One region of the Streptomyces sp. NPDC006733 genome, then DNA from elsewhere that is predicted to be linked to it. Evidence: riboswitches for the same ligand, from Rfam matches in the RefSeq annotation. Region 1 holds a riboswitch; the other holds the start of a gene.

Region 1 (5,114 bases):
TCTGCCTCGGCCTGCAGCGCCGGGACCGCGACAAGGTGCTGCACGGTCGCGAGACCGGGCTCATCAAGCGGCTCCCGCACGGCGAGTTCATCGAGGTGCACGAGCAGCTCTCCCCGGAGGCGCTGCACACGCTCACCGCGCACGACCAGCCGAAGCCGCTCGAAGCCGGCCCGGAGGTCGACGAGAACGGCGTGGAGCGCAAGATCGGCCCCATCACGAAGCTGCGCACCAAGCTGTCGCACGGCTTCTACGGCGAGGCCAGCCAGATCCCCAAGCCGACCGCCGAGGAGCACGCGGAGATCACCAGTGGCCACGGCCACCACTGATCGCCCGCTGACCCCCGGCGCCGGCTGACGGCACCGTCGAAGGGCCCCGTCCATGAACTGGACGGGGCCCTTCGCCGTGCCCGGCCCCCGATAGGCTGGGCCCGCAGTACCGACCCGACCACCAGGAGTGTGGAGCATGAGCGTTGTGACCCCGGCAGGCGGCGACAGCTCGGCCACCAACTCCTGGCCCGGCGTACTCAACCCGCTGCTGCGCGGCCATGACCTGACGGCCGACGACACCGCGTGGGCGATGGACCGGATCATGAGCGGTGAGGCCACCGACGCCCAGATCGCCGGATTCGCCGTGGCGCTGCGCGCCAAGGGCGAGACCATCGAAGAGGTGTCCGGCCTGGTCAGGACGATGTACGCGCACGCGAACCTCATCGAGGTACCGGGCCGCACCGTCGACATCGTCGGGACCGGCGGGGACCTCGCCAAGACCGTGAACATCTCCACCATGTCGGCGATCGTCGTGGCGGGCACCGGCGCGAAGGTCGTCAAGCACGGCAACCGGGCGGCGTCCTCGCAGAGCGGCTCCTCGGACGTGCTGGAGAAGCTCGGGGTCAATCTGGACCTGACGCCGAAGCGGGTGGTGGAGGTCGCCGAGGAAGCGGGCATCACGTTCTGCTTCGCGGTGAAGTTCCACCCGGCGCTGCGGCACGTGGCGGCGGCCCGGCGCGAGCTGGGCATCGCGACGACGTTCAACCTGCTGGGGCCGCTCACCAACCCGGCCCGGGTCACCTCCCAGGCGACGGGCGTCGCCGACACCCGGGCGGCGGGCATCATCGCCGGCGTGCTGGCCGAGCGCGGCTCCTCCGCGCTCGTCTTCCGCGGCGACGACGGGCTGGACGAGCTGACCACCACCGCGACGTCCCAGGTCTGGGTGGTGCGGGACGGCAAGGTCGACCAGGTCGCCTTCGACCCGCGCGACGTCGGGATCGCGCTGGTCCCCGTCGAGGCGCTGCGCGGCGCCGACGCCGCGCACAACGCGGACGTGGCCCGCCGCCTGCTGGCCGGCGAGCGCGGCCCGGTCCGCGACGCGGTCCTCCTCAACGCCGCCGCGGCCCTGGTGGCCCTCCACCCGGCCGCCGCCCCGCTGGAGGCCCAGATCGCGGAAGGCATCACGCGCGCCGCCGAGGCGATCGACTCGGGCGCGGCCCGGGCCGCGCTGGACCGCTGGGTAGCGGCCAGCAACGGGTAGCCCTTCCGGCGGATCCTCCGACGCCTGTTCGGCGGCCCGCCTGCCCGCCTGTCCGCCGGGCAGGCGGGGCCTGCCGGCGCGGGCGACCGCCGCACCGTACCGGCGTCCCGCCGCCCCCGGGCCTTCCGTCGACAGGCCCGGCCTCGGGCCGCGCCGAGCCGGCCCGACGTCTGCCGCACGGACCCCGGCGGCTGTCCGCAGGACCGGCCGCGCGGAGCGGGTGGTGTCCGTATCGCGGACCCCTGATTGCCGTCGGCGGGACTGCTGGCATACTTGGCGTCAGGTCACGAGTGACAGCGTTCGAGCCCTGGCTTGCTGTCCGGCAACCCTCCGTCCGTGGCGGGGTGCCCCAGGTGATGACCGGGCTGTGGGCGAGGTGCCCACGGCAAGCGCGGGCCCCTTTGCGACTGCTTCCGGGGTCCTGGACCCTGAGGAGCTTCGCCATGTCCGTGCACCCCGTTTCCCTGGCCACCGCCGCCCCGCTCGACGTGCTGGGCCGTGACGTCCGGGTCCCGCTGGTGACCGGTGGCGAGGTCACCTACGCCGCGCTCGACTACGCGGCGAGCGCGCCCGCCCTGCAGCGGGTCTGGGACGACGTGGCCGCGTACGCGCCCTACTACGGCAGCGTGCACCGCGGGGCCGGGTACCTGTCGCAGCTCTCCACGGACCTGTTCGAGCAGAGCCGCGCGACCGTCGCCGAGTTCCTGGGCTGCCGGGAGGGCGACCAGGTGGTCTTCACCCGCTCGACGACCGACTCGCTGAACCTGCTGGCCTCGGTGCTCCCGGCCGGCACCCAGGTCTTCGTCTTCGAGACCGAGCACCACGCCTCGCTGCTGCCGTGGCGGGACGCGCGCGTCACGTACCTCAGCGCGCCGCGCACCCCCGAGGCGGCCGTCGCCTCGCTGGAGGCGGCGCTCGCCCAGCGCGATCCGTACGGCCCCGCCCTGGTGTGCGTGACCGGCGCCTCGAACGTCACCGGTGAGCTGTGGCCGGTCCGCGAGCTGGCCGACGCCGCCCACGCGCACGGCGCCCGCATCGTGCTGGACGCCGCGCAGCTCGCCCCGCACCACCCGGTGGACATCGCCGAGCTGGACGTGGACTGGGTGGCGTTCTCCGGCCACAAGCTCTACGCCCCGTTCGGCTCCGGCGTGCTGGCCGGCCGCGCGGACTGGCTGCAGGAGGCCGAGCCGTACCTGGCGGGCGGCGGCGCGAGCCGCAAGGTCGCCCGGCGGGCCGACGGCGGGGTGGACGTCGAGTGGCACTCCAGCGCCGCCCGGCACGAGGCCGGCTCGCCGAACGTCATCGGCGTGTACTCCATCGCCTCGGCCTGCCGGGCGCTGACCGAGGCGGGCTTCGACTCGCTCGTCGAGCGGGAGCAGGGCCTGGTCGCCCGGGTCCGGGCCGGACTGGCCGAGGTGCCGCAGGTCAGGGTGCTCTCGCTGTTCGGTGACGACGCCCCCCGGGTCGGCGTCATCTCGTTCGTCGTGGACGGCTGGAACAGCTCGCACTTCGCCGCCGCGCTCTCCGCCGAGTACGGCATCGGGGTGCGCGACGGCCTGTTCTGCGCCCACCCGCTGGTCCGCACCCTGCTGGGCAGCGAGCCCTCCGAGCCGGGCGAGTGCGGCTCCCCGGAGACCGAGCCGGGCGAGAAGTCGCTCAACGCGATCCGGGTGAGCTTCGGGGCGGGTACGCCCGACGAGCACGTGGAGCGCTTCCTCGGCGCCGTCACCGAGCTCGTCCGCGACGGCGCCCGGTGGAACTACCGCACCGAGGACGGCCGCTGCGTGCCCGCCCGCGACTGAGCCGGCCGGGCGGGCACGCGGCGGCCCGCCCGTCGGGCCGCCCGCGTCAGCCTTCGAGGCCGATCGCGAAGGCCGCCTCCAGGTCGTGCTGGGAGTACGTGCGGAACGCGACGTGGGTGTCGGTGGCCTCCACGCCGGGGATCTTGCTGATCCGGCCGGGGATGACGTCCGCGAGGTCGTCGTGCCGGGCGACGCGGACCATGGCGACCAGGTCGTACGTCCCGGTGACCGAGTAGACCTCGCTGACGCTGTCCAGGGCGGCGATCGCCTCGGCGATCTCCGGGATCCGGTCGACGCTGGTCTTGATGAGCACGATCGCGGTGATCACGGCTGTAGGTCTCCTTGGGTCGCCCGGGGTGCGGTCTCCAGCTTAGGGCTTCGCCCGAAGCACACCGAGGCGGCCAGGAAGCCGAAGACGAAGCCCACCACGTGGGCCAGGTAGGCGACCCCGGGGCCCGACTGGCTGGTCCGGGCGGCCAGCCACTGCAGCGCGAACCAGAAGCCGAGGACCATCCAGGCGGGGAAGCGCAGCGGGAGGAAGAACAGGAACGGGAAGAGGCTCGTCACCCGCGCCCGGGGATAGAGGTAGAGGTACGCGCCGAGCGCCCCGGAGATGGCGCCGGAGGCGCCCACCAGGCTCTGGGTGGAGTCGGTGTTGGCGAGCGCGAAGCCGTACGTGGCGAGGTATCCGGCCGCCACGAAGAAGACCAGGTACCGGAAGCGGCCCATACGGCTCTCCACGTTGTCACCGAAAACGTAGAGAAACAGCATGTTGCCGATCAGATGCAGCCAACTTCCATGGACGAACATCGCGGTGAGCACCGAGAGGACCGCCGTCTTGGCGAACGCCTGCGGGGCCGGGCAGCCGGCCGGGAGCCCCAGCCGGTCCAGCGGCAGCCGGCCGTGGAACAGCTCGCCGGGGATGACCCCCCAGTGCGCGAAATAGACCGCCTGGGCGCACTGGAGCTGGTCACCCTTGCCGTAAGAGGGGTTGAACCCCGAGATCGGGCCCAGCAGGAACACCACGGTGCACAGGGCGATCAGGGCGTACGTCACCACGGGGGTGCGGCGGACCGGGTTCGCGTCGTAGACCGGGATGACCATGCACCGATCATGACGGAACGGGCGTATCGGTCCGGGGGCGCCTCGCCGCAGCGCCGCCTGCCGTGGAGGCCGTAGGGTAACCGGAACGCGCGCGTACGCCACGTGCCGACCCGAAAGTCCTGAAAGAGGTGTCCGCCCGATGCCGGTTCCCCTGCCGACCGCGACGACCCGGTGGCGCTGCACGCTGTGCGGCAACCTGACCCGGTTCGATGTCACGCGATCGACCAAGGTCGTCGAGTACATCCACCTGGACCTCGCCGGCGAGCCGAAGGTCGAGGAGACCGAGGTGCTCAGCGAGACCGTGGAGTCGGTGCGCTGCCGCTGGTGCAACGCGGCCGACCAGGTCGAGTTGGTCGACCGGCCCGACGCGGACGCGGCGGAGCCGGGCACCGGGTCCGGCGCCGGGGCGGAAGCCGGTTCGACGCAGGGTTGACCCCGAACGGCGACAATGGACTTGCACGGCGGCGGCCAGAGGGATCGAAGGGGGCCGGGGAGGCGCCGACAGCACTGGACAGGAGTGACTGGTGGATGGGACCGGCGGGCACCCGCAGGCCGAGAGCAGCGGCGTCGACGAGACGGCCGAGCCGGCCCTGGACCGGCCACTGCCCGAAGGCGTGCGGCACCGGGTCGTGACGATAGCCGCTGATGCCTTCGGCGGCCTCACGCTCGCCGAACTGCCGT
Region 2 (5,114 bases), on a different contig from region 1:
CCTCGCGAACCCCGAGCGCGCCGTGGTCGCTCTCGACTTCGACGGCACCCTCGCGCCGATCGTCCCCGACCCCGAGAGCGCCCGCGCCCACCCCGGCGCCGCGCCCGCCCTCGCCCGGCTCGCCCCGCACCTCGCGGCGGTCGCGGTGATCACCGGCCGCCCGGCCGGCGTGGCGGTCCGGTACGGCGGCTTCGCCGGCGTGCCGGGGCTGGAGCGGCTCGTCGTGCTCGGCCACTACGGCGCGGAGCGCTGGGACGCGGTCAGCGGTGAGGTGAAGTCCGCGGGCGACCACTCGGGCGTCGAGGCGGTACGGGCCGAGCTGCCGGGCTTCCTCGACGGGATCGGCGCCTGGCGCGGCACGTGGATAGAGGACAAGGGACGCGCGGTCGCCGTCCACACCCGCCGCACCGAGGACCCCGAGGCCGCCTTCGAGGCGCTCCGCGAACCCCTGTCCGAACTCGCCGCCTGCCACGGCCTCATCGTCGAACCCGGCCGCCTCGTCCTCGAACTGCGGCCCCCGGGCATGGACAAGGGCGTCGCCCTCGACGCCTACCTCCGCGAGGTCGACGCCGGCTCGGTGCTCTACGCGGGCGACGACCTCGGCGACCTCGCGGCCTTCGCCGCGGTCGAACGCCTCCGGGGCGAAGGCCTCCCCGGCGTCCTCGTCTGCAGCGGCACCGCCTCCGGCGAGGTCCCCCCGGAACTGGTCTCCCGCTCCGACCTCGTCGTCGACGGCCCGCAGGGCGTCGTGGACCTCCTCAACGCCCTGGCGGACGCACTCGAATCCCGCTGACCGGCCGGCCCGGTCAGCGGGTCAGCGCAGCTCGTCCAGCTGCGCCAGGAACCACTGCGCCGGGGGCAGGGCGGTTGCCGCGGCCGCCAGGCGCTTGGTGCGCTCCGCGCGTTCGTCCTCCGGCATGGTGAGGGCTTCGTGCAGGGCGCGGGCCGTGGAGCGGAGGTCGTAGGGGTTCACGACCAGGGCGTCGTCGCCGAGTTCCTCGTAGGCGCCCGCCTCGCGGGACAGGACCAGGGCGACGCCGTCGTCCGAGACGACCGGGACCTCCTTCGCGACCAGGTTCATGCCGTCGCGGATGGGGTTGACCAGGGCCACGTCGGCGAGGCGGTACGCGGCCAGCGAGCGGGCGAAGTCGTCCTTGACGTGCAGGAGCAGCGGCTGCCAGCCGTCCGTGCCGAACTCCGCGTTGATCTCGTCGGCCACCCGCTGCACCTCGGCGGTGTACTCGCGGTACACCGCGAGGTCGTGGCGCGAGGGGTACGCGAAGGCGATGTGCACGACGCGCTCGTGCCACTCCGGGTGCTCGGTGAGCAGCTGCCGGTAGGCGAGGAAGCCGCGCACGATGTTCTTGGAGAGCTCGGTGCGGTCGACGCGGACGATCGTGCGCCGGCCGTCGCCGACCTCGGAGCGCAGCGCGGCCAGCCGCTCCTCGACGTCGTCCTGGTGTGAGCGCTCCCGCAGGAAGTCGGCGTCGGCACCCAGCCCGTGCACGCCGATCCGCGTGGTGCGGCCCTCGTGGGTGACGGTCAGCTCGCCGGCGTCGTCGCGGCCGACGTCCGCGCCGAGGACGTCGGCGCAGCACGCAGCGAAGGCCTCCGCCCACCGGTGGGTGAGGAACGCGGCGCGGTCCGCGCCGAGGATGCCGGTCAGCAGCTCCGCCCCGATGTCGTCGGGCAGCAGGCGGAAGTAGTCCGGCGGCGCCCACGGGGTGTGCGAGAAGTGCCCGATCCGCAGGTCCGGGCGGCGCTCGCGCAGCAGCGCGGGGGCCAGCGACAGGTGGTAGTCCTGCACCAGGACGGTGGCGCCCTCCGCGGCCTCCTCGGCGAGCGCGTCCGCGAAGGCGGCGTTGTACGTCTCGTAGGACGCCCAGTCCTGCCGGAAGTCCTCGTCGAGGAGGGGTTCCAGGTGGGTCTGGAAGAGCAGGTGGTGGACGAACCACAGCACGGAGTTGGCGATGGAGTTGTACGCGGCGCCGAAGACGTCCGGCTCGATGCCCAGCATGCGCGTCTGCGCGTCGCCCTCGCCGCGGCGGACCGCCTCGCGGTCGCCCTCGCTCATGGCCGCGCACACCCAGACCGCCCCGGCGTCGGGGCCGATGGCGCTGAGCCCGGACACCAGGCCGCCGCCGCCGCGCTTGGCGGTGAGGGTGCCGTCCTCCCCGAGGGTGTACGAGACGGGTCCGCGGTTGGAGGCGACGAGGATCGGGGCTGCGCGATGAGCGACCATGCCGCCAGCCTAGCCAGGTGTCCCGCGACGCAAACGTGCTGGCGGCGCGCGGCGGGGTCACGCCCCCCGCGCGGGACGGAACCGGTTAGCCCGTGCGGCGGGCAGCGCGGTGGCTGAGGTATTCGGGGACGGTGATCATGGGAGGGCGCTCCTCCGCCGCCACCTCGTGCGTCGAGGGTTCGAAGCCGCCGTCCGCTCCCCGGTTGAACTGGGTGAGGACGGGGCGCACCAGCTGGCCGCGGGCGAGCCGGACCTGGGCGGTGCGGTAGATCGTGGCGGCCATCCGGCCGAGCGCCTGGCCGTCCTGGTGGCGGTGGTGGCGTACTCCCACGTCCACCTGGGCCAGGGCGTCCAGGCCGACGGTGTTCAGCGCGTCGACGAGCATGCCGAGCTCGACGCCGTAGCCGACGGGGAAGGGCAGCCGCTCCAGCAGGGAGCGGCGGGCCGCGTACTCGCCGCCCAGCGGCTGCACGAAGCCCGCCAGCAGCGGCCAGTGCAGGTTGAGCAGGGGGCGGGCGACGAGCTCGGTGACGCGGCCGCCGCCGGCCGGCACCACCGTGTCGCCGGTTTCGAGCGGGCGGTCGTACATGGCCTTGACCAGCTGGACACCGGGCTCGGTCAGCAGCGGTCCGATGATCCCGTGGACGAAGCGGGCGTCGAAGTCGCGCAGGTCCGCGTCGACGAAGCAGACGATCTCGCCGCTCGTCACCAGGAGCGACCGCCACAGCACCTCGCCCTTGCCGGGCACCGCGGGCAGGCCGGGGAGTATCTCGTCCCGGTGCACGACCCTGGCTCCGGCGCGGGCCGAGACCTCCGCCGTACGGTCCGTGGAGCCCGAGTCGATCACGATCAGTTCGTCCACGAGCGGGACGGGCCCGCTCATCAGCTCGTCGCGGATGGTGCGCACGATCGCACCGACCGTGGCCTCCTCGTCGAGGGCGGGCAGCACCACGCTGACCGTGCCCCGGTCGCCCGCGGAGCGCTTGGCCGCGCGCAGCCGGTCGAGGGGGCGGTCGGCGGCGGACCAGGACCGTCGATCGAGCCAGCGCTCCACCTCTTGCAGCACGTGCGTGACTCCCTGATCGTGGGTGACGGGCGGATTCCACCCCGCGGCGGACCCCTGTGTGACCCATCTCGCGGTACGGACGACCCTCTCAAGTGTCGGGCTCGTCGGTTACAGTCTTGAACAACGCGAGTGACCACCGCATGCCGGGGTCACCACGGAAAACAAATGCCCGGGCGTGAGCCCGGTGCCACAGCGCTCATCCAGAGGGACTGAGGGAACGGCCCGCAGAAGTCCCGGCAACCCTCCCGCCACATCTCGTCGTCGACGACGCGAGGCCAGGTGGGGAAGGTGCCAATTCCGTCTCGTGGCGATCGTCGCCGCGGGGAAGATGAGGAGAAAGGGCCTCGCCGTCATGGCTGTGCAGACCATCGACACCACTGGAACCACCCCGGACACCGGAGCCGACTTCGGCCCCGCCGTCGCCCTCTCCTGCCGCGAGTGCGGAGAACGCGTCGCGCTCGGTCCGGTCTTCGCCTGCCAGGAGTGTTTCGGGCCGCTCGAAGTGGCCTACGACCTCCCCACCGGTGACCCGGAAGCGCTGCGCAAGCAGATCGAGTCCGGCCCGGCGAACATCTGGCGCTACGCGCCGCTGCTGCCCGTCCCGGCCGACGTGGTCGACAAGCCCAACCTGAACCCGGGCTGGACCAAGCTGGTCAAGGCCGACAACCTGGCCCGCGAGCTGGGCGTCACCGGCGGCCTGTACGTCAAGGACGACTCCGGCAACCCGACGCACTCCTTCAAGGACCGCGTCGTGGCCATCGCCCTGGAGGCCGCCCGCACCTTCGGCCTCACCACGCTCTCCTGCTCCTCCACGGGCAACCTGGCGGGCGCCGTCGGCGCCGCCGCCGCCCGCGCCGGCTTCCGCTCCTGCGTGTTCATCCCGCACGACCTGGAGGCCGGCAAGGTCGTCATGGCCGCGGTGTACGGCGGCGAGCTGGTCGGCATCGAGGGCAACTACGACGACGTGAACCGGTTCTGCTCCGAGCTGATCGGCGACCCGATCGGCGAGGACTGGGGCTTCGTCAACGTCAACCTGCGCCCGTACTACGGCGAGGGCTCCAAGACCCTGGCGTACGAGATCTGCGAGCAGCTCGGCTGGCGGCTGCCGGACCAGATCGTCATCCCGATCGCGTCCGGTTCGCAGCTCACGAAGATCGACAAGGGGCTCCAGGAGCTGATCAAGCTCGGCCTGGTCGAGGAGAAGCCCTACAAGATCTACGGCGCGCAGGCCGAGGGCTGCTCCCCGGTCTCCGCGGCCTTCAAGGCCGGCCACGACGTCGTGCGCCCGGTGAAGCCGGACACGATCGCCAAGTCGCTGGCGATCGGCAACCCGGCCGACGGCCCGTACGTGCTCGACATCGCCCGCCGCACCGGCGGAGCGGTCGAGGACGTCACCGACGAGCAGTGCGTGGCCGCGATCAAGCTGCTGGCCCGCACCGAGGGCATCTTCGCCGAGACCGCGGGCGGGGTGACCGTCGGCGTCCTGCAGAAGCTCATCGAGACCGGTCAGCTCGACCCGTCGCTGGAGACCGTCGTCCTCAACACCGGTGACGGCCTGAAGACCCTGGACGCGGTCGCTCCGACCACCGGCCCGACCGCCGTCATCCGCCCGACCGTTGCCGCGTTCCGAGAGGCTGGCCTCGCATGAGTGCTTCTGTTCGTATCCCGACCATTCTGCGCACCTATACCGGCGGCCAGTCGGAAGTACCGGCCGAGGGTTCGACACTCTCCGAGATCCTCGAGTCGCTGGAGAAGAACCACGCGGGTATTTCGGCGCGCGTTCTCGACGACACGGGCAAGCTGCGG

Evidence for each region. Region 1 has a riboswitch for S-adenosylmethionine ahead of ABZ721_RS36900 (aminotransferase class V-fold PLP-dependent enzyme). Riboswitches for the same ligand answer to the same signal wherever they lie in the genome.
Region 2: it holds a riboswitch for S-adenosylmethionine, as region 1 does, so the genes downstream of both, thrC (threonine synthase) here and ABZ721_RS36900 (aminotransferase class V-fold PLP-dependent enzyme) in region 1, are expected to answer to the same signal.

Annotation. Positions count from the first base shown of each region.
Region 1 covers NZ_JBEYJD010000066.1:4,531-9,644, forward strand. The annotation lists gene ABZ721_RS36890 (cytochrome bc complex cytochrome b subunit) at 1-326, shown strand, start outside; gene trpD (anthranilate phosphoribosyltransferase) at 463-1,527, shown strand; SAM riboswitch class IV at 1,810-1,925, shown strand; gene ABZ721_RS36900 (aminotransferase class V-fold PLP-dependent enzyme) at 1,971-3,329, shown strand; gene ABZ721_RS36905 (Lrp/AsnC ligand binding domain-containing protein) at 3,376-3,657, opposite strand; gene ABZ721_RS36910 (rhomboid family intramembrane serine protease) at 3,654-4,433, opposite strand; gene ABZ721_RS36915 (hypothetical protein) at 4,573-4,866, shown strand; gene ABZ721_RS36920 (NYN domain-containing protein) at 4,958-5,114, shown strand, end outside.
Region 2 covers NZ_JBEYJD010000001.1:89,894-95,007, forward strand. The annotation lists gene otsB (trehalose-phosphatase) at 1-793, shown strand, start outside; gene ABZ721_RS00420 (trehalose-6-phosphate synthase) at 815-2,242, opposite strand; gene ABZ721_RS00425 (glucosyl-3-phosphoglycerate synthase) at 2,328-3,308, opposite strand; SAM riboswitch class I at 3,502-3,643, shown strand; gene thrC (threonine synthase) at 3,661-4,956, shown strand; gene ABZ721_RS00435 (MoaD/ThiS family protein) at 4,953-5,114, shown strand, end outside.